DNA from 3 places in the Methylorubrum sp. SL192 genome. Region 3 is predicted to be linked to each of the others. Evidence: riboswitches for the same ligand, from Rfam matches in the RefSeq annotation. Region 3 holds a riboswitch; each other region holds the start of a gene.
What was found. Region 3 has a riboswitch for cobalamin ahead of OVA30_RS09320 (TonB-dependent receptor). Riboswitches for the same ligand answer to the same signal wherever they lie in the genome.
Positions count from the first base shown of each region.

Region 1: it holds a riboswitch for cobalamin, as region 3 does, so the genes downstream of both, OVA30_RS02115 (TonB-dependent siderophore receptor) here and OVA30_RS09320 (TonB-dependent receptor) in region 3, are expected to answer to the same signal.
Region 2: it holds a riboswitch for cobalamin, as region 3 does, so the genes downstream of both, OVA30_RS03595 (CbtB domain-containing protein) here and OVA30_RS09320 (TonB-dependent receptor) in region 3, are expected to answer to the same signal.

Region 1 covers NZ_JAPPQV010000003.1:249,549-255,723, forward strand. The annotation lists gene OVA30_RS02110 (DUF1624 domain-containing protein) at 1-871, opposite strand, end outside; gene OVA30_RS02115 (TonB-dependent siderophore receptor) at 871-3,015, opposite strand; cobalamin riboswitch at 3,179-3,386, opposite strand; gene OVA30_RS02120 (tlde1 domain-containing protein) at 3,821-5,011, shown strand; gene OVA30_RS02125 (YybH family protein) at 5,135-5,503, opposite strand; gene OVA30_RS02130 (OsmC family protein) at 5,536-5,979, opposite strand.
Region 2 covers NZ_JAPPQV010000003.1:590,755-596,929, forward strand. The annotation lists gene OVA30_RS03575 (DUF4349 domain-containing protein) at 1-138, opposite strand, end outside; gene cobW (cobalamin biosynthesis protein CobW) at 135-1,169, opposite strand; gene OVA30_RS03585 (DUF1636 domain-containing protein) at 1,166-1,573, opposite strand; gene OVA30_RS03590 (CbtA family protein) at 1,566-2,333, opposite strand; gene OVA30_RS03595 (CbtB domain-containing protein) at 2,364-2,546, opposite strand; cobalamin riboswitch at 2,588-2,786, opposite strand; gene OVA30_RS03600 (DUF1772 domain-containing protein) at 2,831-3,253, opposite strand; gene OVA30_RS03605 (MarR family winged helix-turn-helix transcriptional regulator) at 3,240-3,731, opposite strand; gene cobU (bifunctional adenosylcobinamide kinase/adenosylcobinamide-phosphate guanylyltransferase) at 3,813-4,343, shown strand; gene cobO (cob(I)yrinic acid a,c-diamide adenosyltransferase) at 4,343-4,945, shown strand; gene fumC (class II fumarate hydratase) at 5,511-6,175, shown strand, end outside.
Region 3 covers NZ_JAPPQV010000003.1:1,820,184-1,826,358, reverse strand. The annotation lists gene ccmA (heme ABC exporter ATP-binding protein CcmA) at 1-156, shown strand, start outside; gene ccmB (heme exporter protein CcmB) at 156-821, shown strand; gene OVA30_RS09340 (hypothetical protein) at 865-1,128, opposite strand; gene OVA30_RS09335 (hypothetical protein) at 1,259-1,678, opposite strand; gene OVA30_RS09330 (hypothetical protein) at 2,060-2,266, shown strand; cobalamin riboswitch at 2,268-2,467, shown strand; gene OVA30_RS09325 (hypothetical protein) at 2,462-2,587, opposite strand; gene OVA30_RS09320 (TonB-dependent receptor) at 2,589-4,832, shown strand; gene OVA30_RS09315 (hypothetical protein) at 4,997-5,287, shown strand; gene OVA30_RS09310 (hypothetical protein) at 5,433-5,795, shown strand; tRNA gene OVA30_RS09305 (tRNA-Thr) at 5,876-5,951, opposite strand; gene OVA30_RS09300 (Maf-like protein) at 6,095-6,175, shown strand, end outside.

The sequences.
Region 1 (6,175 bases), 1.6 Mb from region 3:
AGGGCGGATACTTGGTGAGGTTGACGAAGGACAGGGCGTCCGCGCCCCAATCCTTGCCCGCCAGCCACGGATGCGGATCTCCGTAGCTGTTGAGGCCGCGCAGGATCAGGAAGGCGACGAGGCTCGCGAGCCCAAGGGCGACGAGGCGTCGGCGGCGCGTGCGCGGATCGACGCCCGCGCCGTAGAGCGGCCCCAGCGCGTAGCCCGCGGCGATCACACCGATCCAGGGCAGCACCGGATAGGAGGTGCGCGCCGCGCCCCAGGGCAGCGGGATCAGGCCGCGCTGATGCAGCACCGCCCACAGGGCGTAGCCCGGCTGATCGGGCGCGAGCACGATCCCGTCGAGCGCGTTGTGCCCGAGCATGATCGCCAGGCCTACGCCGATCAGCGCCGGGCGCGGCAGCCAGAGCAGGGCGGCGAGCGCCATCATGCTGAGACCGATCGCCCAGATCACCTGCAGGTAGAGGATCGGCGGCAGCAGGGCACGGGTCCAGGCGAGGTTCACCAGGGTCACTTCAAGGGCGACCAGGAAGAGTCCGCGCTTGATGAGGAAGGCGGAGGTCGCGGCGCGGCTGCCGTGCTTTTGCCCGTAGAGGCTCGCCGAGAGCCCCGTCAGCAGCAGGAAGACCGGGGCGCAAAAATGCGAGGCGGCCCGCGTCAGGAACAGGCCGGGCGGGGTCGCCGCGAGGTTCACCGGGTCGCTCACCTGGGCGTGGAGGTAGAAGAACTCCCGCGCGTGATCGACCAGCATCAGCAGCATCACGAGCCCGCGCAGGGCATCGATGGCGCCGATGCGGGTGCGTGGCGCGACCCCCGCGGCGATGGGAGCCGGTGCGGACTCAGCCGTGGCCGCCCCTTGGCGAGCCCTCATCAGAACCGCACCGTCATCGTTCCGGTGAAGCGCCGGGGCGCGCCGGGATAGACCCGGAAGCGGTTGAGGGAGCTCTCGTAATACTCGGTGTCGAACACGTTCTCGATGTTCAGCCCGAAGCGGAAGTTCTCGTAGCGGTAATAGGCGAGCGCATCGACGGCGATATAGGCCGGCAGGGAGAAGCTGTTGACCGCGTCCGCCGCCCGCTCGCCGACGCCGCGCACGCCGCCGCCGAGCCCGAGCCCCTTCCACGGGCCGGCCTGCACCTCGTGAACGGCGAGCAGGCTGCCGGAATGGCGCGGCACGTTGATGAGCGGCGTGCCGGCCGGCAAGGTCGGATCTTCGGTGACCACGGCCTCCGCGTAGACGTAGCCCGCCAGCAGCTTGATCTCCGGCGTGATCTGGCCAGCGGCGGTCAGCTCGAAACCCTGGCTGCGCACCCCGCCGACCGCCACGGAGAAGCCGCTGCCGTTGGCATCCGGCGTCAGCACGTTCTCCCGGTCGATCCGGAAGGCGGTGCCGGTCAGCGCCAGTGCGCCGCCATAGAGGTCGAGCTTGGCCCCGACCTCGTAGCCGATGCCGGTTTCCGGCGCGAACGGCCCGAAGGCGGAGGCGGCGGCGGCATCGGGACCGATATTGGGGCGGAAACTCGTGCCGACATTGGCGTAGAGGGAGAGTTCGGGCAGCGGCTGGTAGACGAGGCCGGCGCGGGGCGTCGCGGCAAAGTAGGTCTGATCGACCTGGGACCGCGGGATGCGCTCGCGGAACGACTGTTCGAAGAAGTCGAAGCGCACGCCGAGCAGCGCCTTCCATTCGGGCGTGAGGACGATCTGGTCCTGCGCATAGAGGGCGGTGTTGGTGATCCGTTCGAGGTTGTTGCGGAAGCGGTCGATCGGCGGCAGCGGCTGGCCGTAGCGCGGATCGTAGATGTCGATGGCGAAGGTCGAACCCGGTCGGATCGTCGAGCGGTTGTAGACCGTCCGGCTGTCGGTGCTCTCGCGCTCGAAGCCGAGCAGCATGGTGTGGCCGATGCCGGCGGTGTCGAAACGCCCGACCACCTCCGCCTGGCCAATCGCCGTGTCCCAGCGGTAGTCGCGGATGTTGCGGTCGCGTGAGACGGTGCGGTTGTCGGCGGCGATGGCGCGGATCTCGGCGGATTCACCCTCCAGCGTGCCGGTGTTGAAGTGGGTGGCGAGCCGCATCTGCCAATCGGCGTTGAAGCGGTGATCGACGCGGACCTGCATCGTGTTGTTGGTCTGATAGGTGCTCTGGCCCGGCTCGCCGAGGAAGCGCGAGATCGGCAAGAGCCCGAGCCGCCCGTTGAGGGCGATGACGCCGCGGTCGAAGACGATGCGGTTGCGCAGGAACTCGGTCTCGACGGTGATGCGCGTGTCCGGCGTGATCTGCCAGCTCAGGACGGGCGCCACGAGCAGCCGGTCGCTGTCGACGAAATCGCGAAAGCTGCCCTGGCGGCCGGCGGCGAGATTGAAGCGGTAGGCGAGCGTGCCCTCCTCGTTCAGCGCGCCGCCGGAATCGACCGTGCCGCGGAACTGCCCGAACGAGTCCCACAACCCGCCCATCTCGACGAAGCGCTCGACGGTCGGCTGCTTGGTGATGATGTTGACGAGCCCGCCCGGATCGCTGCGCCCGAACAGCCCGCCGCCGGGGCCTTTGAGCACCTCGACGCGCTCGACGTTCTGGGCGTCGGGCGGGGGCGGCGTGCCGCGGTTGAGCGGAAAGCCGTTCTTGTAGATCTCGGAGGTGGTGACGCCGCGGATGGCGTAGCTGAACACCGAGAGGCCGCCGAAATTGTTCTGCTGCGCCACGCCCGGCGTGTAGTTGAAGACGCGATCGACGCGGGTGGCGGCGAGATCCGTGATGACCTCGCGCGGGGCGACCGTGACGATCTGGGGCACGTCGCGCTGGGGCGTGTCGGTCTTGGTGCTGCTCACCGCGCGGTCGGCGCGGTAGCCCGGCGTCGGCCCGATCAGGCCGATCGTGCCGGCAGCGCTGGTCCGGCCATCCGATGCGCCGTTGCCGACGCCGCGGCCTTCGCCCTCGACCGCCAGTTCCTCCAGGGTGACCGATTCCTGTGCCCGCGCCTCCGGGCCGTGCAGGCCGGCGCAGAGCAGCGCGGCGAGCATCCAAGGCGGGCGCCGGGCCGGGACGTCGATGGCGTTCAGGATCGTCCGAACTGTCACAAGGCGCGCTCTGGCTGTTCGGGTGCGGGCCCGAGCGGGTGCCCCGCCGGGAGCGCAGGGGAACGCTCTCGCCGATCAGGCACGCCGCCGGAGCACCCCGCCCGGGGGACATCGTCGCGCCAAGGCAGGTCTCCTGGCTCACGGGTCAGCGCCCCCGTCTCGGCCTTCCCGGTGCAGGGCACCAGTGACCTTCGACGACGGTGGCTCGCCGCTCACAGTTGCGGGGGCAGCTTCGGCCTCGCCCGGACGGGCTTACCGAATTCCCTCTTAGCCCTCGGACATGCGTCCGGGGAACCTTGGCCGCAGCAACTTCGCTGCGATGCGGCGCAGGGTCAACAGACCGGCCAATGAAATGTAACAACATCACACAACCTGTGGCCCGTAGAGCACAAGGGCTCCGCAAGAAGCCCCATAGCGGCTGCGCTTCCCGCATCGGCCCAAAGGCGGGCACGCGAGACGATGGCGATCGTCCGGCTGGCCTCGTCATCGAGCGCGCACTGCGCCGCGGCGTTTGGTAGAGGCCGCCGCCTCGTGGCGCGGCGGAGCCGCTGAGAATCCGCAACGAACGTTTTTCGAAGGACGTGACCGAGCTTTAGGCAAGATTAACCAAGATCCCGTTGAATGACGGAGGCTTAAGGTTGATCCTTCCCTAATCGGCGAAGCCATCTCGTTTTGTCATTCTGGCACAGATAGCCGGAGATGACGGCGGGAGGCCGTGTGGGATCCGCGTTGTCGAGTACCGCCCGCAATGGACATCGCCGAGCTCGTCCAGAGTCGCTCCGCCCGGCCCGTCATCCGCCGTCGGCGCCGCCCGCCTGTCGCGGCGCTCGCGCTGACCGCCCTCGGGGGTCTCGCGGTCGCCGGGATCCTGCAACCGCAGGATCGCGCTGCGCCCGCCCCCGTGGAAACCGCGCAGGTTTCGGCCGAGGCCGACGGGGCGGCGGCCGTGCAGGCCGCGCCCGGCGCGCTGGCCTGGATGCTCGACCCCACCCCCGTGCTCGACACGGCCTCCGGCGGCTTCATCCCGCGGACCGCGCAGGTGTCCGCCTTCCGGGCGCCGCCCGTGGCGGAGCCGTCCAAGTCGCAGCCTGCCCCATCGGAGCCGGCCACGACCCTGGCCGCCCTCCCCGCGGAGCAGGCCACCGACGCCGCGCCCGCCGTCACACCGCGCCCGGCCGCACCGACGGCCCGCCTCGCCCTCACGGTGCCGCTGCCGGTGCGGCGGCCCGACGAATTCCGCTACGAGCCGCGCACGCAGACCGCCCGGGCGGCGACGCCTCGGATCGCCACGGCGTCCGCGGCGCGCGCCTCCACCGAGCCGACTCGCAGCGTGTTCAGCGCCGCGGTCACGGACAACCGCAACTTCCTCGAGAAGATGTTCGATCTGCCGGGTTCGGCGCCCACGCCGTCCTCGGACAAGGCGATGGCCTATGCCGGGCTCGATAGCGGGGCGGTCGATTCGGCTGCGCGGCGCCGCGTCGTGCCGGGCCCGGTCTCCGAGCCGGGGGTCGCCGTCTACGACATCAGCGCCGCCACCGTGACGCTGCCGAGCGGCGAGGTGCTGGAGGCCCATTCCGGCCTCGGCGTCGCCCAGGACAACCCGGACCACGTCCATATCCGGATGCGCGGCGCCACCCCGCCCGGGGTCTACGACCTGCGGGAGCGCGAGGCCCTGTTCCATGGGGTGCGGGCGATCCGCCTCAATCCGGTCGGTGGCTCGGCCGCCATCCACGGGCGTGACGGCATCCTCGCCCACACCTACATGCTGGGCCCGAGCGGCGCCTCGAACGGCTGCGTCGTGTTCCGGAACTACACCCGCTTCCTCCAGGCCTATCTGAGCGGCGAGGTCCGGCGCCTGGTCGTGGTGCCCGGCACCGCCCCCGGCATCTTCGCCAGCCGGCGCAACGCCACGCCGCGCCGCTCGGCCTCGGCGGATTAACGGGTTTCCAAAGGGATCATCCCTTTGGCGGGACATCGGGGCAGCGCCCCGATGTCCCTTCACCAGGGCTCTGCCCTGGACCCGCGAAAGGACTTGTCCTTTCGAAACCCGCTTTGGAGCCCTTCAGGATTTGGCGACGGGCTTGAGCTTGAGCTGGTCGATGGCCCAGCGCCACGTCCCGTCCGATTGCCGGCGGGCCGACTCGACCGAGAGCGCGCCGTTCGGCAGCCGCGCGAAGGTCAGCGCGAGGTCGCCGTTGCGGATCGCCGGCAGGGTCTCGGGTTCGGGGAAGTCCGACTTGCGCGCGAGCAGATCGGTATAGAAGCGGCGGATCTCGTCGTGGCCGGTCGCCACGATATCGCCTGCGGCCACCACCGCCTGCGGCTCGTACAGGGCGACCAGCCCTTCGGCATCGCCGGCATTGGCCCGTTCGTTGAAGAGGCGGGCCAGATCCTCCGGCTCGCGTGCCACGTCCCGCTGCGTCTCGCTCATCGCTCGTTCCTCCCTGTCTGTTTCAGGCCTGTCTATTTCAGGCGGTTGCCCCCGCCGTCCCGCACCGCGACCGCCACCGGAACGCCGGCCTTGACGCTCTCGGACACGGTGCAGAACTGCTCGAACTGAGCGAGCACGCGGTCGAGCCGGTCCATCGACTCGGCGGGCGCGCCGAGCGCGATATCGACCTCGATCCCGACGAGGCGCAGGCGGCCTTCCGCATTGCGGGCCACGCGCCCGATCGCCTCGGCGCTCACGCCCCCACCCTCCTGCCGGTACTTGCCCAGCGCGAAGGCGAGGCTCGCGCACAGACAGTTGCTCACGGCGGCGATCAGCACCTGCTCCGGCGAGGGACCGGTGCCGCCGCCGATCGGCTCCGGCTCGTCCGTCAGCAGCGGCACGAAGCTCTCGCCGAAATCGATCCGGAAGGCGTAGGCCTCGATCTGCCGGATCCGAATGCTGTGCTTGTCCGACATCGTGGCCTCCTCGCCTCCCTATCAACCCACCGCCGCGCGATCTCGTTCGAGCCCCGCACTGCGCCTTGACCTGCCATTCGTATCTGGTATACCAGATGCCAATGACGAGCCACCGGAAAGAGCGATTTCGATCCGGAAGGCCCGAGACCCGGGAAGCCAAGGAGGCAACGCCTGCCATGACCGAACGCGGCATCCT
Region 2 (6,175 bases), 1.2 Mb from region 3:
GGGCGCAGGGGCTTGGGCCATCCGCATCGCCCCGTCCGCCTCGCGCCCGCTGTCGGAACAACCGGCGAGCAGGGCGAGGACGGGGACCGCGAGCCAGAGCCCGCGCGGCCGCCGGCCTGCGGCCTCGCCCCGGTTCATCCGCGCAGGGCGGCGGCGACCGCGTCCTGATCGAAGCCTTTGAGGCCGATGACGACGAGGCGTCCGTCACGCGGCTCCGAACCCTTCCACGGGCGGTCGTAATGGGAGGCGACGCGCCGGCCGACGCCCTGCACCACGAGGCGCATCGGCTTGCCCTTCACCTCGGCAAAGCCCTTGATCCGCAGCACGCCCTCGGTCTCGGCCGCCTTCTCGACGCGGGCGGACAGATCTTCCGGGCTGCCGGCGATGCCGACGGGGATCGCGACCGATTCGAAATCGTCGTGGTCGTGGTCTTCGCCCTCGCCGTGATGCGAGGGGCGGGCGTCGAGGTCGTCCTCGGCCGCCGCGGCGATCCCGAGCAGCACACGCGGGTCGAGCCGGCCGTGCTCGGTCTCGACGATCTCGACCGCGCGCGGCAGGTGCGCCTGGATATCGGCGCGGACCTTGTCGCGGCCCGCCGCGTCGAGCAGGTCGGCCTTGTTGAGCACCACGAGGTCGGCGCAGAGGATCTGGTCCTCGAACACTTCCTCCAGCGGATTGTCGTGATCGACCGACTGGTCCGCCGCGCGCTGGTTGGCGAGGGCGTCGGGGTCCTCGGCGAACATCCCCGCGGCGACCGCCGGGCCGTCCACCACCGCGACGACGCCGTCCACGGTGACCCGCGAGCGGATCGCCGGCCACTGGAACGCCTGGACTAGGGGCTTGGGCAGGGCGAGGCCGGAGGTCTCGATCAGGATGTGCTCCGGCGGCTCGGGCCGGTCGAGCAGCTTGGTCAGCGCCGGCACGAAATCGTCGGCCACGGTGCAGCAGATGCATCCGTTGGGCAGCTCCACCACCGAATCCTCGTTGCAGCCCTCGATGCCGCAGGCAGCGAGGAACGAGCCGTCGAAGCCGAGATCGCCGAACTCGTTGACGATGATGGCGAGGCGGCGCCCGCGGGCGTTCTCGACGGTGTGGCGCACGAGCGTCGTCTTGCCGGCTCCGAGGAAGCCGGTGACGATGGTGCAGGGGATTTTTTCGACGAGGCTCATGATGGGGTCTCCCCTCGGGCCGCCTTGAGCGGCGGGATGCGGGCGACGACGCCCTTGCGAAACGCCTCCGGCCGTTCGCGCCAGGGCACGACGCCGTCGGGGGTCTCGAGGTAGCGACGCAGACCCGCCAGGATGGTGCGGGCGGAGGTGTCGGGATCTTCGAGCGCGTCGAAGTCGCCGTAGACGTAGGTCCAGCGGTCGGGCGAGACGACCGCGACGGTGCAGGGCCGCTTGCAGACCGAGAGGCACTCGGCACCCTCGATCGTCAGGCCCGGCACGGGCGCGCGCCCGGCCTCCGCCAGCAGCGCGGCCAGCAGCTTGGCCCCGGCGCGCGGCTCGGAGACATCGCCCGCCGCGCGGCAGGTGGTGCAGACCGACAGGATGGCGGTATCGGGATCAGGCATTCGCACGGGCACCCGCCTCGCGGCCGAACAGGCCCCAGGCCCAGCCATAGGCGAGCCCGATCACCGCCCAGAACACGAAGCCGATGGCGAGCGCGCGCGCGGCGAACTGAGCGGCCGTGGCCGGCGGCACCTGCGAAGAGACGGTGTCGATCGATTGCGGCGCGCCCGCAAGATGCGGCGCGACGATGAGGACGAGGCCACCGAGGATCGTCAGCGGCACCCGCCGCACGGCGATCAGGTAGAGGCCGAGCCCGGTCGCCACCACCGTCATCAGCCACCACGACTGGCGCAGCACGAGCGGCGCCGCGCCCATGCCGGGCAATTCCGGCGGCAGGCCGATGGCCGGGGCGAGGACCACCGCGAGGAAGCCGGCGATGCCGACGACGAGTCCGCCCTGCGGGGTCGGCTCGCGGCGCAGCGCCAGCATCACCGCCGCGAGCAGCAGCGCGTAGCCGACGCCGCCGACCAGCGTGGCGAGACCGGTGAAGGCCATGCGCTGCAGGCCCGGCGCGGGCTGCCACGCGTCGGCCTTGCCGTGATCGTGTCCGCCCTCGCCATGCGCATGGGCGTGGGCCGGGACGATCAGGGCGGCGAAGGAGGTCTCATCGCGGGAGGGCGGGAGGGCGGCATGCGCGCCCTCGCCTTCATAGGTCTCCGCCTGAAGGATCAGCGGGGAGGTCAGCGTGAGCTGCAGGCCCGTCGCGACGACGGACGCGAGGAAGCCGGCGACGAGCGCCGCCGACAGCAACCGGATGATCATGGAACTGCTTGAAGCCGCTGGATGCGCGGATCAGTGGCAGGGGAAGTTCTGCGCGTGGCGGAAATCGTGCGCCGCGTTGTGCAGGACGCTCGCCGGAGCAAAGCCCGCCACGAAGACGAGACCGAGGCCGAGGAAGGCGGCAACGAGGAGCGCGCGGGCGCCTTCGGCCGAACGGGTGGTGGCGGCCTGGGTCTGAAGGGTCGCAGTCGTCATCGGGTCACGGGCTCCGGCCGCCCCACCGGCGGCGTTCGAGAACAAAACTTCGCTGGACGGCAGGTCTCCTGGCTCGCGGCTGGTATCGTGCCTGCCGCCTTCCCGGATCACCCGGTGGCTCGTGGCAGGAACTCGCCGCTTACAGTTGCGGGGGCAGCCGCGGAATCGAGGCTTCTGGAAAACCTCTCACCGCATTCCCTTTTCACCCCGTTGCCGGGGCACCGTCACGGAGCGGTCATAGCCTGATGCGGACGGACGCACAACGTGTCCCGCACCGGCCGCGATCACCACAGCGCCCAGAGGAAGGCCGCCACCGCCGCTAGACCGAGCCCGCTGCGGACCGCGTGCAGGCGGATCCAGCGCTGCATCAGCGGCGCCACGACCGGATCGGTCGCTGATGCGGCGAGCAGGGCGCGGTTGGTCGGCATGATCGCAAGCAAAGTGTAGGGCCAGTTGGCGAGCGCGAGCGCCGCCCCGAGCCCCCATCGCGGATCGCCGGTACGCGCCCAGGCGAGCAGGCCGAGGGCGGTGGCGGCCAGCGCCAAGCCGCCCTGCATCCGGGTCGCGCGGCGATAGCTCGGGCGCCATTGCTGCAATTGGGAGGCCGGGTCGAGGACGAGCCGGGCCGGATGCTCCACGAAGCCGACATACAGCGCGGCGCCGGCAAAGGCCGCTGCCGCGACGAGAGCGAGTTCACCGATCAGCATCGTGGTCTCCCGATTGTTCGCCGCTCCGGCGTTCGCCGGCCCGCTCGCCGATGGTCCGCACGAGGGCGCGGGCGGCCTCGAGCGCCGCAGGGTTGAGACCGCGGGCGAGTGCGGCCGCCCAGGGCGCCTGCCGCGCCGCCGCCGCCGCGTAGGCATCCCGGCCCGCGGGCGTGAGGAGAACGAGGCGGGCGCGCAGGTGGTGGGGATTGTCCGCGAAGCTCACGAGGCCCGCTTTCGCCAGCTCATTGACCGTCCGCTGCACGCCCTGGCGGGTCATGCCCATGTCGCGGGCGATGCGGGCGACCGGCAGCGGCTGCGCCGCGAGCGCGACGGCGCCCAGAACCTGCCAGCGGGCGCTGGTGAGGCCGAAATCCCCCACCAACCGATCGCCGGCAGCCAGCAGCGCGCCGCTCGACCGGAAGATCTCCAGCACCAGAGCCGTCGCGGCGTCCGCGGCGTCATGATCCGAACGCTTCATGACAATATGCTGCCGATTTGACAACACGCTGTCAACAGAACGGCTTTGACGCGCTGGCGGCGCGTGAGGCAAAGGGTGCGGATGCTTCAGGCCGCCCCTCGGATGACCCTGGTGCTCGGCGGTGCGCGCTCGGGCAAGAGCGCCTATGCCGAGCGGCTGATCGAGGCCTGTCCCGCCCCCTGGCTCTACATCGCCACGGCGCAGGCCTGGGACGAGGAGATGCGGGTCCGCATCGACGAGCACCGGGCGCGGCGCTCCGACTCCTGGCACACCCTCGACGTGCCGATGGCGCTGCCGGAGGCGGTGGCCGCCGCGACCGGGCCGGTGCTGGTCGATTGCCTCACGCTCTGGCTCACCAACCTGCTGCTGGCCGAGGCCGATCTCGACGCGGCGACCGAGGCCCTGGCACGGGCCTGCGCCGCCGCACCGGGTCCGCTGGTGCTGGTGGCCAACGAAGTCGGCCTCGGCATCGTGCCGGACAACGCCCTCGCCCGCCGTTTTCGCGATGCGGCCGGGCGGCTGCACCAGCGGCTGGCGCGCGAGGCCGACCGGGTCGTGCTCACCGTCGCCGGGCTGCCGCTGACGGTCAAACCCTCACGCGAGAATCCCTGATGACCGAAGACGACACGCGCCACCGCGAAAAGATGGCCAAGCGCAAGGCGGTGCAGGACGCCGAGGTCGCCTCGAAGAAGATCGAGAAGGGCCTGCTCATCGTCCATACCGGCCCCGGCAAGGGCAAGACGACGGCCGCCCTCGGCCTCGTGCTGCGCATGCTCGGGCGGGGTCACCGGGTCGGCGTGGTGCAGTTCATCAAGGGCGCCTGGGACACGGGTGAGGCCCGCGCGCTCAAGAGCTTCGGCGACCAGATCGTCTGGCAGGCGCTCGGCGAGGGCTTCACCTGGGAGACGCAGGACAAGGCCCGCGACATCGCCGCCTGCCATAACGCCTGGGACACGGCCAAGACGCTGATGGCGGACGAGAGCATCCGCCTCCTCGTCCTCGACGAGCTGAACATCGCCCTGCGCTACGACTATCTCGACCTCGACGCGGTGCTCGCCGACCTCGCCGCCCGGCGCCCCGACCTCCACGTCGTCGTGACCGGCCGCAACGCCAAGCCGGCGCTGATCGAGGCCGCCGACCTCGTCACCGAGATGGGCAGCGTGAAGCACCATTTTTCGGCGGGGGTGAAGGCGCAGGAGGGGATCGAGTTCTGACGCCCGGCCCGAGGGCCAGGGGCCGGGACGCCGCTTCCGGTCGTCAGCGCCCTCCCCCGGAATGAGGGCGTCCGAAGTTCGGGCACGACGCGCGGCGATGTCCGCCAAGTCCGATCTGACCAAGTCCGATGTGGGCCCGCGTCACGAAATGCCGGATCCCTGACCGTTTCGGCACCGGGCTCGATGGCGCAGCGGGCGTATCCTGAGAGACACGCCCATCGGCACGATCGATGCCGACCTGACGATATTGAATTATATTATCACAAGATCAAACCGAAGCCTGGAAATTCAGCACTCATCTGCCTTTCACCGCCGAAGCATCAGGTGAGAGGCCTACAGGGCAGACCAAGTGTCAGCCCTATCCCTCCATAACAATTGATCACCTGCCTTGCGCCACGCATGCAGCCCCGGCCGTCGCCCGGCCGGGCTCATCCTGCCCGTGGACGATGGATCATTGATCGCGTGCGCCTCGCCGGAGGATCGCGTGCGGGCCGCGGCCGGACGGGCCGTGATCGCCCGTCCTCCTCGGCACGTCGGTCGCGAGAGCAAGAAAGGGCACGGCTCCATGGAGCGCAGGGACATCCTCAAGACCGGACTGCTCACGTCGATCGGCTTGGCGGCCGGTGCGACGATCCCGAAGGTGGCGGCCGCGGAGACCGGCAAGGCCGGCGTGCAGCCCGCCGGGAGCTCTGCGACGGATGGCGGCGAGTGCTTCCGCGTCGAGAAGGACAGCATGGGTGAGGTGAAGATCCCCTGCGACAAGCTGTGGGGCGCCCAGACGCAGAGATCGATCGAGAATTTCGACATCGGGATCGAGCGGATGCCGCGTGAGCTCGTGTCGAGCTACGCGATCCTGAAAAAGGCCGCCGCCAACGTCAATTTCGCGGATGGCCGCCTCGGCGAGACGCAGCACAAGCTCATCGTTCAGGTCTGCGACGAGATCCTGGCCGGACAGCACGCGGAGATGTTTCCGCTGCACGTCTGGATGACGGGCAGCGGCACCCAGTTCAACATGAACGTCAACGAGGTGATCGCGAACCGGTCGAGCCAGATCGCCGGTCAGCCGCTCGGGAGCAAGAATCCCGTGCATCCCAACGACCACGTCAACATGGCCCAGTCGTCGAACGACACCTTCCCGACGGCGATGTACATGGCCGCCGCGATCGCGGTCCGGCAGCGGCTCGCGCCCTCCATCACCGAGCTGCGGGACAGCATCGCCGCGAAGGCGGA
Region 3 (6,175 bases):
GCGGGGCTGATGGGACGCCACCGGGCCGAAGGAGGGCTCGTGGTTGCTGCAACGCACCAAGCCCTCGGCCTGGAGGATGCCCGCGAGCTGCGCATTGGACCGGCGGCACCCGAGGCCGTCTCTGAAGCGGCGTTCGAGGCGGAGGATTGGCTGTGATGCGCGCCTTCTCCGCCCTCCTCGCCCGCGATCTGAAATTGGCCGCCCGGATCGGCGGCTCGGGCGCGCTCTCGCTCGTCTTCTTCCTGATGATTGTCGTGCTGGTGCCCTTCGCACTGGGGCCCGACATGAACCTGCTGTCGCGGATCGGCCCCGCGATCCTCTGGCTCTCGGCGGTGCTGGCCACCCTGATCGGCCTCGACCGGCTGTTTCAGTCGGACGAGGAGGACGGCTCGCTCGACCTGATGACGGGCGCTGCCGTGCCGCTGGAGCTGGTGGTGCTGGCCAAGGTCCTGGCCTCCTGGCTCACCACCGGCCTGCCCCTGGCGCTCGCTTCGCCGCTGTTCGGCTTGCTGGTGGCACTCTCCCCGAAAGCCATGGGCGCCACGGCCTTGACGCTGGCCCTGGGCACGCCGGCTTTGGCCTTCATCGGTGCGGTCGGCGCGGCGCTGACCGCTACCATCCGCCGGGGCGGCCTGATCCTGGCCATCATCGTGCTGCCGCTGATGGTCCCGACCCTGATCTTCGGGGTCTCGGCCGCGGAGGCTGCCCTCGGCGGCACGGTGCCGTTCACGACCCCGCTGACGGTGTTGGCCGCCCTGAGCCTGATCGCGGCCGTGGTGGGCACCCTGGCCGCCGCCGCGGCTTTGCGCTGGTCGGAATGAACCGGGCGCGGCGCGCGGGAGGCCGCGCCTCGGTTCGCCGGATCTACTTATCGCAGCCGATGCAGATCCCGGTATCGATCTTGTCGTCCTTCTTCTCCATGGCGGTTTCGCGGTCGGGATTGCCCGGGTCGCGCCGCACACCGCCCGCCCCGGCCGGCGGCATGGTCTGACCGACGGCAGAGGTGTTCGGCGCGTAGATGGTCGAAGCCGGACCGCCGCCGGTCCCGGTCTGCGCCGGCCCTTGGGCGGCAGCGGATGTGGCGAGGGCCGCGACCAGAACCGCGGCAAACGACAGACGAGTGATCATCGGCGAACTCCCTTGGAGTTCGAACGCACTAGACCCTTGAGGGTTCACGCGGGTCCATCGCCGGAGATCGGCCTCACATCGGTGCGCGTATCACTCTCGCAGGATCAGGCTCGGCAGCGCTTCGCGAAGCTCAGTCCGGCCAGCAGATCGTCGCTTCGCGCAAGCCCATCAACTGGGCCTCGCCGAGCCCGAATGAAGGGGAGGCATCGAACACCTCTCCCGCCACGCTCACCTCGCAGGCTTCGTCGAGAGCGCCACCGGCACAGAGCGCGAGGGCACGGGTGCGGCCCTGCATCTCTGCGGCCGCGACCCGGATCAGAAGCTTGCCGGCCAAGCGGACATTGCCTGCCGCATCCTCCGGCAACAGGCCGATGCAGGTGATCTCGTCGTCGGTCGCGTAGACGAGGTGGCAATGATCGAGCGTGACGCGCTCACCGACATGGTGACGGGCCGCCGCCGCGAAGGCCGCCGCGTCCGCATGCCCATCGACTGCGTGAGCCCCGGATGGAAGCAGGAGGGCGCTCAAGAGGAAAACGCATCCGATCCGCATGGAGGACCCCACCGAACGATTCCGACCGTACAAACTTCGCAATTTGTGGGCCGGAATGGCTCAGGGGCCGGCGCGCTCCGGGATTCGGCGGCGTCAGCGGGTCTGGCCGGTCTGCGGAGCGTGGGTGTTCTGGTTGTCGGTCGGGCCGGTGCGCGTGAAGGCGAAAACGACGAGCCCTGCAAGGATCATCAGCACGACGGGAAAAGCGAACATCCAACGGGGCATCTCTGGCATCCATGAGGCAGCATTCGGAGGACCGAAACCCCTGGACGGCCGAATGGCTCCGCGGAAGCGGATGAGTTCGGAACCGAACATATGCAATGAATGCATGCCCGATCCGACGCGCCAGCGATTGCTTTGTGCACTGCAACCTGAGAAATCATGGCCATGCCGGATCGCGATGGCGTCGCGGTCCTGCAGCCCTTCTTGGGCGTTTCCTCCCTAGACTTCGGGCCGTCCTTCGGGGCGGCCTTTTTTCTTTTCTGGCTGCCGTTCGCCTTTGCTTGCGGCAGGGTCCGTGTTTTTGGATCGCCGCTCGCGCAGGCGTACCGAACGGCACAGGGCGCATTGACCGAAGCGCCGCCTTGACCGTAGCTTGACCGTTGACGGTTCCCGCAAGGGATCAAAAGGGAACGCGGTGAAGGGCTTTCGAGCTCGATCCCGCGGCTGCCCCCGCAACTGTGAGCGAAGAGTCCTCCATCACCACGTCACTGGGCATGCCTCGCCTGGGAAGACGATGGAGGGCGACGACCCGCGAGCCAGGAGACCTGCCGTCAGCCGTGGTCACACGCGAGCCATGCCGGGCGGGGTGTCCCAGCAGGTGTCGAGACGCTGAAGGCCCATGGCCGGCAGTGGATCGGCCTCGGTCGCGGTGACGTGCCACCGTCGCTGCCGAGGCATCGTGTCCATCATGTCCCCCCTTCACCGCCGCTTCTGCGGCCGGTCCCTCCTGTCCGCCGTCGCCGCCCTGCCCCTCACGACGTCCGGTCCGGTCCGGGCCCAAGCACTCCTGACACAACTCGATGAGATCGCAGTGCAGGGCGGTGCCGGGATCGGCCTGCCCGCCAATGCACCGGCCGACGCCGTCGGCACGGACGCCGCCGCAGCCCTGCGGACGCCGAATCTGACGCAGTCCTCGCCGGTCGGCCTCAACCTGCGCACGCCGTCGCGCTCGGCGAGCCGGCTCGGTCTCACGCCGCTGGAAACGCCCGCGAGTCTCGACATCATCTCGGGCGAGACCATCCGCCTGCGCGGTCAGACCAGCGTGCTGGAGGCCGTGTCGCAGAACGGCACCGGCATCACGGCCTTCGGCTCGCCGGGCAACGGACTCGGCTTCTTCACCGCCCGCGGCTTTGCTGGGCAGAACTCGATCCAGACTTTGTTCGATGGCACCCGGCTCTATGTCGGCGCCAACACCGTCACCTTCCCGTTCGATACGTGGAACGTGGAGCGCATTGAGGTGCTGCGCGGGCCGGCCTCCGTTCTCTATGGGGACGGAGCCATCGGCGGTATCGTCAACGTCGTTTCGAAGAAGCCGCTGTTCACGCCGCTCAATGTCGCCCGCTTCGGCCTCGGCGAGGACGGCATCGCCCGCGCGGCGGTCGATTCGACCGGGCCGATCGGCGAATCCCTGGCCTATCGCCTCAATGTCAGCGGCAATCGTGCCGGTGGCTGGATCACGCCGGAGGGCGACTTCCGCAATCTCGCGATCTCGGGCGCGCTGACGCTCCAAGCGAATCCGGATCTCGCCTTCACCCTCAGCCATGATCTTGGCTACCAGGAGCCCACCCGCTACTGGGGCACGCCGCTGGTGAACGGTCGTGTGCCCGACGCCATCCGCTTCAACAACTACAACGTCCGCGATTCGAAGATCGCCTGGACCGACAACTGGACGCAGTTCCGGACGGAGTGGACCCCTTCGGCCGACGTGACGGTGCGCAACACCGCCTACCGCCTGCAAAGCCGCCGACATTGGCGCGACGTCGAGCAGTACCGCTTCAACCCGGCAACGGGGCTCGTCGATCGCTCCGACTATCTCGAAATTGGCCATAGCCAGGAACAGGTCGGGAATCGGTTCGACGCGACGTTCCGCGGTGCCCTGTTCGGGCTGGCCAACACGTTCTCGGCCGGCTTCGACGTGAACCATGTCAGCTTCCGCCACGCCAACAACTTCACCTTCTCCGAGACGCCGACGAGCGTGCCCCTGATCGGCTACGATCCCGGCTTCTTCCCGCCGGACGGGCGAGCGAGCCCGGCCTACGCCACGCGCACGAACCAAGCGTCGGTCTTCGCCGAGGATCGGCTGTTCCTGACCGACCGGTTGTCGTTCCTCACCGGCGTGCGCTTCGACGCGCCGCGTCTCTACCGGGAAGATCTGCGCAGCGGCGCGACGTTCGAGCGCTCCTTCCGCGCCCTCGGATACCGCTTCGCGCTGCTCTACGAGCCGACGCCGGATACATCGCTCTACGCGCAATACGCCACCGCGACGGATCCGGTGAACAGCCTGATCACCCTCTCGCAATCGCTGGCCGGCTTCGAACTCTCGACCGGCCGTCAGGTCGAGGTCGGCGCCAAGGGCCTCGTCTTCGGCGGCGCCGTCGAGTGGACCTTGGCCGGCTACCGTATCGTCAAGGACAACCTGATCTCGGCGGTGCCGGGCCAGCCGACCGTCTCGACCCAGGTCGGCCAGCAATCCTCCCTCGGCGCGGAGGCCGCGCTCTCCTGGCTCCCCGCCCCCGGCTGGCGCATCGATGCCAACCTCGCTGTGCTTCACGCCCAGTACGATGACTTCACTCAGAATGTCGGCGGAGTCGCCGTCTCCTATGCCGGCAATCAGCCGATCAACGTGCCGGAGCAGGTGGCCAATCTCTGGGTCAACTGGGCCTTCGCCCGCGACTGGGAGGGGCGCATCGGCCTCCAGCATGTCGGCGAAGTGTTTTCTGATTTTGGCAACACTGCCCGGCGGCCGGCCTACACGCTGGTCAATCTCGGCCTCGACCATCAGGTCACCGCCGGCTCCCGCCTGTCGCTACGGGTCTTCAACCTGTTCGACACGACCTACGCGGTCGATGGCAGCGCCGTGAACGGCATCGGCACCGCCTGGGTTCTCGGGCGCCCGCGCTCATTGGAGGTCGCCTACACGATCGCGTGGTGAACGATGCACCGGGCCGCCCAAACGCCGGCGCCAGCGCGTGTCGTCACCACGCCGCAGGGCCCCCGGGAAACCCCGCGGCCGGTGGGGGACTTGCCTGGCGGATAGCTCATCCTTCGCACGACTTCGGGACGTGCAAGGGCGCCATTACGTTTAGGAGTCCCCCAATGCACCGCATTGCCTTCACCGTCACCGTTCTGAGTTGCCTCGGCTCTGGCGCGGCCGTCGCTCAGGCCGGCCCCCCGGGCCTCCCCGTGGGCCCGTTCCCGCCGGGCACGATCATCCAGCGCCAGACCAACACCACCGGCAACACCGTCGATTACATCATCGCCCCGGGCGCCACGGGCGCCGACACCATCACCACCAACTCGGCGGCCGGCGGTAATGCCGGCCAGCCGGAGCGTGCCATCCCGCAGGGCAGCGCGGGCGGCGGAAGCGGGGGCGGCAGCTCGCGCTAGGAACGGCATAGCCGAGAACGCCGGCTCGGCGCCAGGGATCACCCGGGCGCGCCGAGCCGGCTATCGATGCGGATAAGCCTCTGAGAAATCACTTAATTTCGTTGCGCACGCGGCTCTCAATGCAACGTCGCCGGACGCCCCCGCGTTGGCCGCGCAATCGGTCGGCAACACGTCCGACGCCACGACAGGGAGCGCGACGATGGGCCGGGCGGCAGTGATAGGTGTTCTGACGGCGCTGACTCTTTTCAGCCCGTCGCTAGCGGCAGCGCGGCTGAAAATGGACGACAAGGCATCGCTATGGCCGCGCGCCAGAGCAAGCGAGAAAATCGATTTCACCAACCGCGTCGGCAAATCGATGAGCATGCTCTCGCCAGGGCTCGACAGAGGCTATTTCATGCGCTGCCTGGAAGAGGTCGCCAATATCGGCGACACCAAGGATCTCACGCTCAGCGACATGGTGCGAACCTGCGTCTCGCTGCAGGGCAGCCGATCCGGCGCCACCGAGTGAGAATGCGTTCGCGTCCGAATCGAGGAAGCGTCCCGATCCGAAATCGCTCGAGCACACAGATAATTCGAAGAGTGGGAGAGTGGTGCCGCAAGAGGGATTCGAACCCCCGACCCCCTCATTACGAATGAGGTGCTCTACCAGCTGAGCTATTGCGGCGTCGCATCCGGCTCGTCGCGTTGACGCCCGATGGAATGTGCCGGGTCTTAGACGGCCGCCTTGTCCTTGGCAAGCTCTTGGATGCTGTCTGATGGCCGAGACCGCGTTGCGGTGTCACCGGGCTTGGGCGTAAGACCTCGCCGATGAACGAGCTTCTCACCTCCGACGCCCTGAAGCCGCAGGTTTCCGGGGGGCCTGCGCGACCGCCCCTCGTGCTTGCCTCG